DNA from 3 places in the Aeribacillus pallidus genome. Region 1 is predicted to be linked to each of the others. Evidence: riboswitches for the same ligand, from Rfam matches in the RefSeq annotation. Region 1 holds a riboswitch; each other region holds the start of a gene.
What was found. Region 1 has a riboswitch for cobalamin ahead of ABES52_RS08450 (ABC transporter substrate-binding protein). Riboswitches for the same ligand answer to the same signal wherever they lie in the genome.
Positions count from the first base shown of each region.

Region 2: another riboswitch for cobalamin. It lies ahead of ABES52_RS06595 (ribonucleoside-diphosphate reductase subunit alpha); the one in region 1 lies ahead of ABES52_RS08450 (ABC transporter substrate-binding protein).
Region 3: another riboswitch for cobalamin. It lies ahead of ABES52_RS07020 (bifunctional adenosylcobinamide kinase/adenosylcobinamide-phosphate guanylyltransferase); the one in region 1 lies ahead of ABES52_RS08450 (ABC transporter substrate-binding protein).

Region 1 covers NZ_JBCNBW010000034.1:178,644-183,018, forward strand. Annotated here, with positions in the region: gene ABES52_RS08445 (ATP-binding protein) at 1-1,560, shown strand, start outside; cobalamin riboswitch at 1,742-1,926, shown strand; gene ABES52_RS08450 (ABC transporter substrate-binding protein) at 2,053-3,003, shown strand; gene ABES52_RS08455 (FecCD family ABC transporter permease) at 2,969-4,021, shown strand; gene ABES52_RS08460 (ABC transporter ATP-binding protein) at 4,027-4,375, shown strand, end outside.
Region 2 covers NZ_JBCNBW010000027.1:20,147-24,521, forward strand. Annotated here, with positions in the region: gene ABES52_RS06585 (homoserine dehydrogenase) at 1-1,160, opposite strand, end outside; gene ABES52_RS06590 (Hsp20/alpha crystallin family protein) at 1,380-1,817, shown strand; cobalamin riboswitch at 2,148-2,345, shown strand; gene ABES52_RS06595 (ribonucleoside-diphosphate reductase subunit alpha) at 2,474-4,375, shown strand, end outside.
Region 3 covers NZ_JBCNBW010000031.1:8,406-12,780, forward strand. Annotated here, with positions in the region: gene ABES52_RS07010 (Hsp20/alpha crystallin family protein) at 298-684, opposite strand; gene ABES52_RS07015 (MFS transporter) at 945-2,156, opposite strand; cobalamin riboswitch at 2,474-2,658, shown strand; gene ABES52_RS07020 (bifunctional adenosylcobinamide kinase/adenosylcobinamide-phosphate guanylyltransferase) at 2,927-3,487, shown strand; gene ABES52_RS07025 (cobyric acid synthase) at 3,493-4,375, shown strand, end outside.

The sequences.
Region 1 (4,375 bases):
AATATTTCGTGGGAACTCATAGACGAAAATACGAAAGTTATCGTTTTGTATGACGATGAAACAATTTATTCTCCGAACATGTCGCTAGAAGAAAAAAGGGCTGTCACTGAATTTATTCGGTCGTCGTGGAACGATGGCGCTGAAGCTTCCAAACAAGAACTTTCTTTATCTAGTTCGCAAAATCGCTATGAAAATCTTTTAGTGATTTCTGTGCCGTTTCAGTTGCCAACAAATCGTGGGATGATTTATGTCTTTCAATCGCTGCAAGTGTTGAAAGAGACGTCCAAACAAACAACCAATTTAATTTTGCTTGCCGCTGGTATCGCAATTTTTTTAACAACGATTTTTGCCTTTTTCTTATCGACACGAATTACCGCCCCTTTACGAAAAATGAAAGAGGCAGCGTTTGCTGTCTCTAGAGGGAAATTCGATACGAAAGTTCCGATTTTAACCCATGATGAAATTGGGGAGCTAGCTACGGCCTTTAATCAAATGGGCCGACAATTGAAGTTTCATATTAATGCCTTAAATCAAGAAAAAGAACAACTAGCTAGTATTTTAAGCAGCATGGCTGATGGAGTTATTACGTTAAATCGGGATGGGGATATTCAAGTTTCCAATCCACCAGCAGAACGGTTTTTACAAAATTGGTATTTTGAAAAAGGAGACGAGAATCAAAAAGAAATTCCTTCAAAATTGAAAGAACTATTTAAAAAAATGGTCAAAACCGAACAAGAGCAAACTGGAGAAATTACTGTTCAAGGGCGTTCGTATGTGATTATAGTGAGTCCATTGTATAATAAAGACTCAATTCGGGGGGCCGTGACCGTCGTACGAGATATGACGGAAGAACGTCGTCTCGATAAATTGAGAAAAGACTTTATCGCTAACGTCTCCCATGAGCTTCGTACGCCGATTTCGATGCTGCAAGGGTATAGTGAAGCTATCGTTGACGATATCGCAGAAACAGAAGAAGAGAAAAAAGAAATTGCTAAAATTATTTATGATGAATCATTACGGATGGGACGATTAGTCAATGATTTACTGGACCTTGCCCGTATGGAGGCCGGTCACCAGTCACTAAACATCGAACAAGTAGAGGTCACTTCTTTTATCGAGAGAGTAACGAATAAGTTTCAAGGGATTGCAAAGGAGAAAGAGGTTGAACTATCGTTTCAATCAAATAGTGACACTCATCCATTTTTTATGGATCCTGATCGCATTGAACAAGTATTAACAAATTTAATTGATAACGCCCTGCGCCATACTCCGAATGGTGGCTTTGTCAAAGTGATTCAAAATTTGGATGAAAAAGGATTAACCGTTCATATTCAAGACTCAGGTTCTGGGATTCCAGAAGAAGACTTACCGTTTGTTTTTGAGCGTTTTTATAAAGCAGATAAAGCGCGTACTAGAGGCCGTTCTGGAACGGGATTAGGGTTAGCAATTGCCAAAAATATTGTCGAATCGCATAAAGGATATATTTCGGTTCAAAGTAAAGTTGGCCATGGTACAACCTTTACCTTTTTCTTACCATGGATTAATCCATCAGACACGTAAATTTGGGCGTCTTGTGTACAACCCTACGGTGTCATTGATTGTCAAACAGAGGTACATTTTGATGAATAATTTTGTTTCATGAGAAACCAAGATAGATAACTTGATTGAAAAAAACTTCTTGTCTAAATATTAATATTTTTGTAACATATTAAGAGGATTGTATTAAAAATACGACCTAATATGAACTGAAAGAACAGATGGTGTCCCATTTGGACTTAATAGGGAATTCGGTGAAAATCCGAAACTGTCCCCGCAACTGTAAAGGTGGACGAAGCGAGCATACCACTGTGCTAGATTTATAGCATGGGAAGGGCTTGCTTAGGAAGAAACCTAAGTCAGTAGACCTGCCATCTCGTTCTAAGTTTCAAAGCTTCGGGGGTTGAGCTTTTGAAACGGACCGTGAAGTGATTTTTTTCATGATGTCCGTTTTAGCTCATCCGATTTTGGATGGGCTTTTTTCAACCCTACAAAAATGAGGAAGGGGTAAGGACTATGAAATGGTGGAAACAGTTAGCAGCTCTCATGCTCATGCTGTTGTTGGTGTTGTCTGGTTGTAATCAAGAAGGATCAACACCAACAAATGAAGTAACATCAGAGGAGACACAATCATTACCTGTAGTGACGGATGCGTTAGGGAATGAAGTGCAATTAGATAAACAACCGGAACGAATCGTATCGCTTATTCCGAGCAATACAGAAATTTTATATGCCATTGGTTTAGGGGATGCAGTTGTTGGTGTATCTGATTGGGATAATTATCCAGAAGATGTGTTGAATAAAGAAAAAGTTGGTGGAATGGAATTTGATGTTGAAAAAATCTTGTCTCTTGAACCGGATTTAGTGTTAGACCATGGTTCACGCAATCACCAAGAAGATACACTTGTAAAACAATTACAAGATGCAGGTGTTCCGGTATTTGTTGTTCCTGAAGCAAAAAGTATTCAAGGTATTTTTGATACAATCGTTCAAGTCGGAAATTTAACGGGACAACAGGAACAAGCAGAGACAGTTGTTAGTGACCTCACAAATCGCTTAAACGAACTAAAAGATCAAGTGGCTCAAATGGATAACGGAGAACCGAAAGTGGTTTGGATAGAAATTTCGCCACAGCCGGAGCTTTATTCAGCCGGAAAAGGTACATACATTGATGAAGCGATTGAAATGTTAGGGGCGAAAAACGCCGTTGAACAAGAAGGCTGGCCACTCATTACTGAAGAAGCAGCCATTTCGTATAATCCGGATGTAATTATTACGACATATGGTTATTATGTGGACAATGCGATTGAACAAGTGCTATCCCGCGAAGGTTGGCAAGACGTAAAAGCGGTTAAAAATAAAGCCGTCTATGATGTACAGGCTGATTTATTATCCCGTCCGGGGCCACGAATTATTGAAGGGGTCGAGGAGCTTGCAAAAGCCATTTATCCAGATCAATTTAAATAAAAAAATACAAACTGTCTTAGCTATTGTTATTGCGATTGGATGTATAGCATTGGGGGTATCGGCAGGGGCGCTGTCGATTCCCTTTTCTATTATTGGTCAAATCTTCTTACATAAATGGTTGGCTGTCCCTTTACCAGATGGCGTAACCGATGTGATGAAAAATGTTATTTGGAACGTACGTTTGCCACGAGTGGTATTAGCCTTTTTAGTGGGTGCATCACTATCATTAGCTGGGGCAGCCTTTCAAGGACTGTTAAAAAACCCACTGGCAGATCCTTATACGTTAGGTGTCTCTTCTGGTGCGTCCGTCGGTGCCGTCTTAGTGATTTTTTTTCAATGGCAATTTCCAATCATTAATGGGTTAACCTTACCGTTTGTTAGTATTGCGTTTGCTTTACTTACATTATGGCTCGTATTACGGTTTGCAAAAGCGATCGATCACCATTTACGAGTAGAAACACTCATTTTAACAGGTATTATTTTTTCATCCTTTTTAGGGGCTGTGATTACCCTCTTCGTTGCCCTATCTGGGGAAGAGCTTCGCCAAATAATTACATGGTTGATGGGGAGTGTGGCGATGAGAGGGTGGGAATTTGTCTATCTTCTCCTACCGTTTTTTTTAATCGGAGCACTTCTAATTTTTTTCAACATTCGCGAGTTGAATGCGTTTACATTCGGTGAAGAAGTAGCAAAGCATCTTGGGGTGGATACGGAGCAAAGGAAGAAAATGCTCCTATTAGGGGCGTCAATTTTAACTGGAGCAAGTGTAGCGGTTAGTGGGACAATCGGTTTTGTCGGACTCGTCATTCCGCATATGGTTCGTCTATTCATTGGAAGTAATCACCGCTGGTTGCTACCGCATTCTCTTTTTTATGGCGGTGCTTTTCTGGTGATCGCTGATTTGTTTTCGCGTACGATAATCGAACCACGTGAATTACCAATCGGAGTCGTAACGTCCTTTATCGGAGCCCCTATATTTACATTTATTTTTTTCCGACGTAGAAGAAAAGGGATGTGAGACAGATGGCCAAACAACCTTTTATTTCCCTAGAAAATGTTTCTTTTCGGTATGACGAAAACACGCCGTTAATAAACGCCATTAATTTATCGATAGAACGATTCGAAATGGTCGGTATTATTGGGCCGAACGGTAGTGGAAAATCGACGTTGTTAAAATTGATGAATCGATCTTTGTCGTTACAACAAGGGGATATTTGGATTAACGGAAAACATATTCATGATTTTTCACCAAAGGAATTTGCAAGAAAAGTAGCCGTTTTACCTCAACATATGGAATTATCGTTTTCCTATACCGTTAAGGAGACTGTTTCCTTTGGAAGGTATGCTCATCAAAAAGGAATGTTTCCGAAAT
Region 2 (4,375 bases), on a different contig from region 1:
TTTTTCAAAGGAAGTTGTAAAATTTTTTCAAAGCTTACATTGTACTTCGCAAATAAGCTCGTCATTTCAGCAAACGTACCGACTTCATCCTTCAAGTGAAGTCTTAAAAAATATTTGGCAAACCGTTCGTCTGGATTTTTTAATTGTTTGTCAAATTGCGGGCGGAACGATTCCCGACCTGTTACCCCAAGCCGCATATGTTTAATGACGGAAACGATATCGGCTACAACGGATGTAGCTGTTGGTAAGCTACCTGCACCCGGTCCGTAAAACATCGTTTCACCTACGGCCTCACCAGTGACATACACCGCATTGTATTCATTATTTACGGACGCTAATGGGTGTCCTTGAGTGAGAAACGTAGGTTGTACACTCACTTCAACCCGATTTTGATCTCGATGTGCAAATCCGATTAGCTTCATTGTGTACCCAAATTGTTTTCCATACTCTAAGTCTTCTTTCGAAACGTTCGCAATTCCTTCTACTTCCACATCTTCTAAATCGATATTCATCGAAAATGCAAGTCGAGCTAAAATGGCCATTTTTCTGGCCGCATCTAGACCTTCTACATCTGATGTAGGATCGACTTCGGCAAATCCTAAGTCTTGCGCTTGTTTTAAAGCGACTTCATATGGCAACCCTTTTTGGTCCATTTGCGTTAAAATATAGTTTGTTGTTCCATTGACAATCCCCATCACTTTTTGAATACGATCGGAGACGAGCCCATCGATAATGGTACGAATGATTGGGATACCACCAGCAACACTTGCTTCGTAATACAAGTCGCATCCGTTTCTGTTTGCCGCGTCCTGTAACTCGGAACCATACAATGCAATTAAATCTTTATTTGCCGTAACAACATGCTTGTTATTGTTTAATGCTTGTAAAATATACTTACGAGCCTCTTCAATTCCTCCCATTACCTCTACAATCACATCAATTTCCGGATCATTAATCACTTCATCTGGATCAGTTGTTAACAAATCTTTTTCAATATCGACTAGGCGCCTTTTATTTACGTCGCGTAATAACACCTTTTGAACGTGTACCGGGCAACCGACTTGATGTTGTAACTCTTTTTGGTGATTACGGATAATTTTTACCACCCCAGAACCGACCGTCCCTAAGCCTAACAACCCAATTTTAATCACGCCATTCATGAGTGCCTCACCTCTTTTTGTATTTTCGTAGAGTACAATTGTTTTTGTATGATAGACAATATAACATGATTACTTTAGGAAAACAATACTAAAAATAATAAATTTTTATAATTTTCATGAAAGCGCCTTCATTTGTTCGCGTTTTTTATTATTAATGAATAATATTTTTGAACGTATTAAAACTAATTTCGAAGCATTTAACGAAGGAGGATAAAACGAATGGCTCTAACACCGTATGAACATCCATTTACACGTTTTCAACGAGATTTAGAGCGGTTTTTTAATTCCAGTTTTCCGCAACTGTTTTCTTGGACACCGGAACGTTTTGGCACACCAAGAATGGATGTACATGAAACCGACCTCGAAGTGATTGTTCATTGTGAAATTCCTGGTCTAGAGAGAAAAGAAGATGTAACGATTGATGTCGATCATAACGTATTATCAATCAGTGGTAAGATTGAACGGCATTATGACGTTAAAGAAGAGCAAACCCATCATCAAGAGCGGTATTTCGGTAAGTTTCATCGTTCCCTTACCCTACCTGCTGATATCGACGAATCTTCGATTAAAGCCACGTACCGCAATGGGATATTAGAGATTCGGGCAACGAAAAAAAATCCACCTCAACGTCGACGTATTGATGTGGAATTTCATTAACCCTATAGATTACACCCATGCCGGGCGCACAACAAAAAAAGACGAGTCGCTATGACTCGTCTTTTTCTAGGGCAAAAGGGGGTTTTTCATGAATCATTCTCCATCCTTGTATAGAGGGGGTAATTTTTTTGATTGAGAACGATTTTCAATTTCATTATAAGTTGTACTCCCCTCTTCGTCAACGATTTTCGTGTTACAAATTTGTTACAACAAGAAAGATGGTACAATTTTCAAAAATGGTGGACTTTTTGGTTGTTTTTTATATGACGAGTGTGGTATAATCATTTACGATATATAGTATTACCGCAAATTAATACAACAATATATTGTGTTTTCACCACGAAAACAGGTGTCCAAACTGGACTTAATAGGGAATCCGGTGAAATTCCGGAACTGTCCCCGCAACTGTAAGTGTGGACGAACAGGACACATCCACTGTTTAGACCAGCTTAATCGGCGTCTATACGGGAAGGGTCCTAAGTAGGAGGAAGCATAAGTCAGGAGACCTGCCTGTTTTTGGAGTAGTTTCAATTCTCCGGGGATTGAGAAGATGAAACGATAGGTGAAAAGGTGGCATCCTCCTTTTCCTATCGTTTGATCCGCTCAATTTTGGGAGCGGCTTTTTTATTTATTTTGACTAAATAGGAGGAAACCATATGACACAACTGACGACTCTTTTGTCTGAAGAAATCTTTTCGGAAATAAGCCCTCGTTTTCCATCAAAATACGTCGAGCATCTTATTTGTCGAAGTAATCGAGTGTTATCTCATAAACCTTGGCTTTCTGAAGATGAATGGCTCCATGAAATGATATTAGAAAGCTTAGCCCAAATCGATGTAGAAGAACCTGATTGGACATATGTTGCTGCTCACTTACATCTCCACCAATTGTATCGTCAAGCAGCCCGGAATCGTAGATATCATGTTCAACAAAAATACGGGTCTTTTTACGACTTAATCGTTACATTAGTAAATAAAGGGATCTACGCTCCGTTTTTACTCAAAAAGTATACACAAAAGGAAATTGAACAGCTTGAAAAGTTCATCGATTCTTCCAAAGATCAATTGTTTACATACATTGGTTTACGAACATTATCTGACCGGTACTTAGCACGTGGGTACGATAAAGAACTTTATGAACTACCTCAGGAACGTTGGATGATCATCGCTATGACGTTAATGCAAGATGAACCAGCTGAAATCCGAATGCACTATATCCAAGAAGCGTATTGGGCGTTAAGCCATTTATATATGACAGTCGCTACCCCTACTCTAGCAAATGCTGGGAAAACATATGGACAATTATCTAGTTGTTTTATAGATACGGTGGATGATAGTTTACAAGGAATATTTGATAGCAATACGGATATTGCTAACTTATCCAAATATGGTGGTGGAATCGGTGTCTATCTTGGAAAAATCCGAAGCCGAGGAAGTGATATAAAAGGATTTAAAGGAGCTTCCTCCGGTGTTCTTCCGTGGATGAAGCAGTTAAACAACACGGCCGTTAGCGTCGATCAGCTCGGTCAACGAAAAGGAGCCATTTGTGTCTACCTCGACGTTTGGCATAAAGACATCTTTTCCTTTTTAGATGCGAAGTTAAATAACGGGGACGAACGCTTCCGTACGCACGACTTATTTACAGGAGTATGCATCCCCGATTTATTTATGGAAAAAGTGGAAGCCCGCGAAGATTGGTATTTATTTGACCCACATGAAGTTCGAAAAGTGATGGGTTATTCATTGGAAGACTTTTACGATGAAAAAAAAGGACAAGGTTCTTTTCGTGAGAAATATTTCGAATGCGTCAACCACCCAATGCTATCAAAAGAAAAAGTACCCGCAATCGAAGTTATGAAAGGAATTTTAAAGAGTCAATTAGAAACAGGAACCCCTTTTATGTTTTACCGGGATGAGGTTAATCGAAAAAATCCGATGAAGCATCTGGGGATGATTTATTCTAGCAATTTGTGTACCGAAATTACCCAAAATCAAAGCCCAACGATTCAATCGACACAATATACCGAAGATGGAAAAATAATAATTGAAAAACGTCCTGGTGACTTTGTTGTTTGTAACTTATCGTCCATCTCGTTAGCCCGTGCGGTGATGGAAGATGTTCTCGAACGACTGATCCCGATTCAAATTCGTATGCTCGATAACGTTATTGATTTGAATCGGATTCCTGTTTTACAAGCTCAATTAACGAATAAAAAGTACCGGGCCATTGGATTAGGTACGTTTGGCTGGCATCATTTATTAGCTTTAAAAGGCATTACATGGGAGAGCGATGAAGCGGTAGCGTATGCCGATCGCTTATACGAAAAAATCGCCTTTTTAACGATTCATGCCAGCATGAAATTGGCAAAAGAAAAAGGATATGCTCCTGCATTTTGCGGTTCTGAATGGGAAACCGGAACCTATTTTGAAAAGCGTGGGTATTTGAATGCAACGAAGTCGCCGTTTCCGTGGAAACGTTTAGCAAAAGATGTACAAACATATGGGATTCGTAACAGCTATTTATTAGCCGTTGCTCCGAATTCTTCAACAGCACTAATT
Region 3 (4,375 bases), on a different contig from region 1:
GAAAGGTCTATAGCAAGTTGTCTATCGGCCGATTCCGAAGAATCAACCTTTGCCTGCCGAGAGTGTGCCCGCACTCTCGGTTTTTTATTGACGCGCTAGCGAGTCAACATCATACGATGGGAGTCTCCATAAGGAACTCTCCCTCGTTCTCTATTATATGTTTTTCCATTTATAAAGATACCATAAACAAATGATGTTGCAAATCAATTTTGTAGTAGTTTTTACCTATTTTTTAAATGAATGTTGCAAAATTTTGAATTATGACTAGAGTTCATGTTTTCAAGTTCACTTTAAGCATTATTTTTTTCGTTGTAAACGATATATAGCTGAATGTGGGGAAGAGGAGGATGCTTTGCTGATGGTGATTTCTAATATGGATTGTTCTAATTTTGTAGAAAGAACTCGATTCGTTAATGTAAAGGGAAACTCAATTTGCCGAGAACGTTTACAATTTTGCTCGTGATTATATAAGTGGATAAACAATGTCGAATTTTCACGAACAATTTCGATTTCATCAACTTCCAACTCTTTTAACCACGCCTCAACAATAATAGAATGCTGTGTTTCAAAAAGGTCCACTTGAAATTCTGTACAATCAAGATAAGATGTATAAGGATCTTTAAATAATTGTTCAAACCAAGCTTCAAGATTATCCGTAACGGCATGTTCTTTACGTTCTGCCATTTGAAAATCCTCCATTTATAGCTCTGATTAGTAAGCTTTACTTTTATTCATCATATTCACTCGGAAGGAAAAAGTGAGGTTCGAACAACCATTTTCAATCATAAGGAAAAAAATGATTAAATGGTTCCAGATGGAATGTCTAATTTTTTAATTTCACGTAGCCAAATTATTTAGAAAGACAAAAGCCACTAAAAATAAGACTAATATAATTTCACGCATCCAAGTAATTGATGAAAAATAACAGGGGAAAACCCCTGTCATTACAATGTATACGATTGAAAGGAACTGGATGTTGGTGCTTTGGACTTTTGTTTACGCCAATCGTTCCAAGTAAGGATATAGACTATGATAAAACAAATACTTGATAGTTGAAAGATGGTCATTAAGTTAATGTAAGAAGATATGAAACCGAAAAATAAAGAACTGACGCCAATTCCTAAATCAATGGCAGAATAAAACATCCCGTTAGCAACCCCGCGACGTTCGGGGATGGTTTTTGATATGACCCATGCTTGTAGAGCGGGCATCATGGAACCATAACCAAGACCGAATAATACACCAGATAATATTAACCATTCGACCGAATTCGTATAAGAAAGCGTCCAAAGTCCAGTAAATGTTAACATAGAGCATATCATCATTAAAAGCCAAGGACCTCGGCGGTCAAACCATTTGCCTGTGAATGGACGAACGACTATTGCGGTGAGGGCATTAAATAAATAAAATAGGAATATTTGATCAATGTTTCTCTCATTTCCAAAAATAACAATAAACGTCACGATCGTACCATATCCAAATGCAGCTAAAAAGGTAATGAATGCTGGATAAGTACCATTTCGTTCAATCATTACACGAAAAAACGAGAACTTTTTCCACTGGAGCTTGTTTTGAAGAACAGATTCAGGCGTTTCGTAATGAACACTTGTTAAAATAAGAACGGCAACAAGCCCAATTACACTTGCGACACAAATTAATGTTTCAAATCCCCAATTTTGGTACAAAATGATTCCTAAACTTGGTGCAGCAATCATAGCCACAGTCATTGATAATGCAAAATATCCCATGCCTTCACCGATTCGTTTGGATGGGACAAGTTCAACAGCTGCTGTGCCGTTCGCTGTCGTTGACCACCCCCAAGCGAATCCATGAAGAAGTCGCAACCATAAAAACAATCCGATCATAGCGGCATACATATATGAAAAGGTAAGGAGGAGTAGGGCGGTAGCTCCAACAACAACCATCCATTTTCGTTTAGAACTACCTAAAAGAAATCCAATCAACGGACGAATCAATACAGCTCCAAACGTAAATAAAGATGTGACCAGTCCAACTTCTAACGGAGAGGCACCAATTTCTTTCGCTTGCGGTGGTAATGTCGGCAACAACATTTGAAAGCTCATAAACACAAACATGTTCCCAAGAACTAATAAAGTAAACGACTTCGTCCAAAGTCGCGTCTCATCACACTGCATAAAATAACTCCTCTCAAAAACTATTTCGAATCACGAAAAATATTATACTACGAGGAAACGAAAATAAAAAGAAAAACAACTTCTTCTACCAATAAATAATTTCACGCACCCAAATTTTTATTTTAAAATAAATATAAAAAAGTAGTTAAAGAGGAAAATCTGGTTTCCAACAGGGAAGCGTGAAGACAAAAGAAAGGGATTTAACCCTATAAATCAAAACCTTGTGATGATCAAACATACCGAAAAGTTTTGAATTAGAATTATTATTTATATACAAGTCCCCCTTTATTACGTATAATGTTGAAAAAAGACAATTACATAGGGAATGGAAAATGGGTGCTGTTAGAAAGACAGCTTAAAAGGGAAGTTTGGTGAAAATCCAACGCGGTCCCGCCACTGTGAATGGAGAGCATCCTATAAGAGACCACTATGCATTTTGCATGGGAAGGTATAGGATGCGATGACCATGAGCCAGGAGACCTGCCCATTTTCTAGACACCATTTTACCTACGAGGATAGGGAGGTGTCGTTGGAAGGCGGTTCGCCTGTTTGATGCCGAATCGTAGCCATTTATTGGCTATTTTACTGAATATAACGACATCTCCCTTTTTATGTAGGAGATGTCGTTTTTTATTTCCTACTAGTAGAAAAAAGACATGATTAATGAAAGCAAAAGTTGAAGTAATTCCTAAAAAAGCTCGCGCTGCTGTTCGGAAGAAAGAAGAAAATGATTGATAGCTCAGTACGTTAAGGGAGTGGAAGGCAAAGTGATGATATTTGTTACTGGCGGTGTGCGGAGCGGAAAAAGCTCGTTTGCCGAACAGTTGGCGGTGGAAATAGCGAGTGAACATCAGCTCCATCTACATTATATTGCGACAAGTGAAGGAACTGATGACGAAATGAGAAAACGTATTACCCTTCACCGCTTAGCACGAGAAAAAAGCCCGATGCCATGGAAAACATGGGAATTTCCCCATCCAAATTTTCATTTGATTTCGAATTTTGGAAAGGAAGATGTAATTCTTTTAGATTGTCTTACGACATGGATGGGCAATGTTTGTTTTCATCAATTTGAATGTTCTCCACCATCAACTAGCGAAGCTTTTATGAATAGTACAGTTTTAAAGGTAATGAATACCATTGATGCTTTTTCTGCTCGTGTCCATACGTTCATTCTTGTCTCCAATGAACTATTACACGATGGAAACCTTGATGACCCGTATGTGTTTGCCTATCAGAGGATGATTGGCCTCTTGCATCAAAAAATAGTCAATCGAGCAGATACAGCATTTCTTGTAGAAACAGGAATCGCGCTAAAAATGAAGGGATGATGATGGTGAAAGGGATTATGATTCATGGGACGGCTTCGAATGTAGGGAAAAGCTTTATTACAACGGGTTTTTGCCGGATTTTTTCCGATTTAGGATATAAAACTGCGCCGTTTAAATCACAAAATATGTCCAATAATTCGTATGTCACCTTTGATGGAAAGGAAATTGGCCGCGCCCAAGGAATACAAGCTGAAGCCGCCCGAACAGAAGCAACGGTTTATATGAATCCGATTTTATTAAAACCGAGAAATGACACACATTCAGAAGTCGTATTATTTGGGAAAAGCTATGACACGTTTTCTGGACAAGACTATCGTAATGACTTTTATGAGAAAGGATTATCGGTCATACAAACCGCATTAAATGAGTTAAGTAACGAATACGATCTTCTTGTCGTTGAAGGAGCAGGAAGTCCTGTGGAAGTGAACTTAAAAGATCGAGATCTTGTCAATATGAAAGTCGCCGAACTTATGGATGTCCCGGTCATTTTAGTGACAGATATTGAAAGAGGGGGAGTATTTGCAAGCATTGTCGGGACGCTTGCATTGTTAGAACCTCACGAAAGAAAGAGAGTTAAAGGTGTGATTATCAATAAGTTTCGAGGAGATATCAGCCTTTTTCAAAGCGGTGTAGAATGGATTGAAAAACAGACAGGGATCAAAGTGCTTGGGGTGCTCCCTTACTTAGACGATCACCAAATTGATGGAGAAGATTCATTATCGATTCGAACAAAAGTATTAAATGATCATTTTCTTGACATTGCCGTTATTCGTCATCCTTATATTTCGAATTTTACAGATGTAGAGCCTTTTCTATTTGAAGAAGATGTGGCGATTCGCTGGGTGGACCATGTTGATCAACTTGGACATCCAGACGCAGTGATCATTC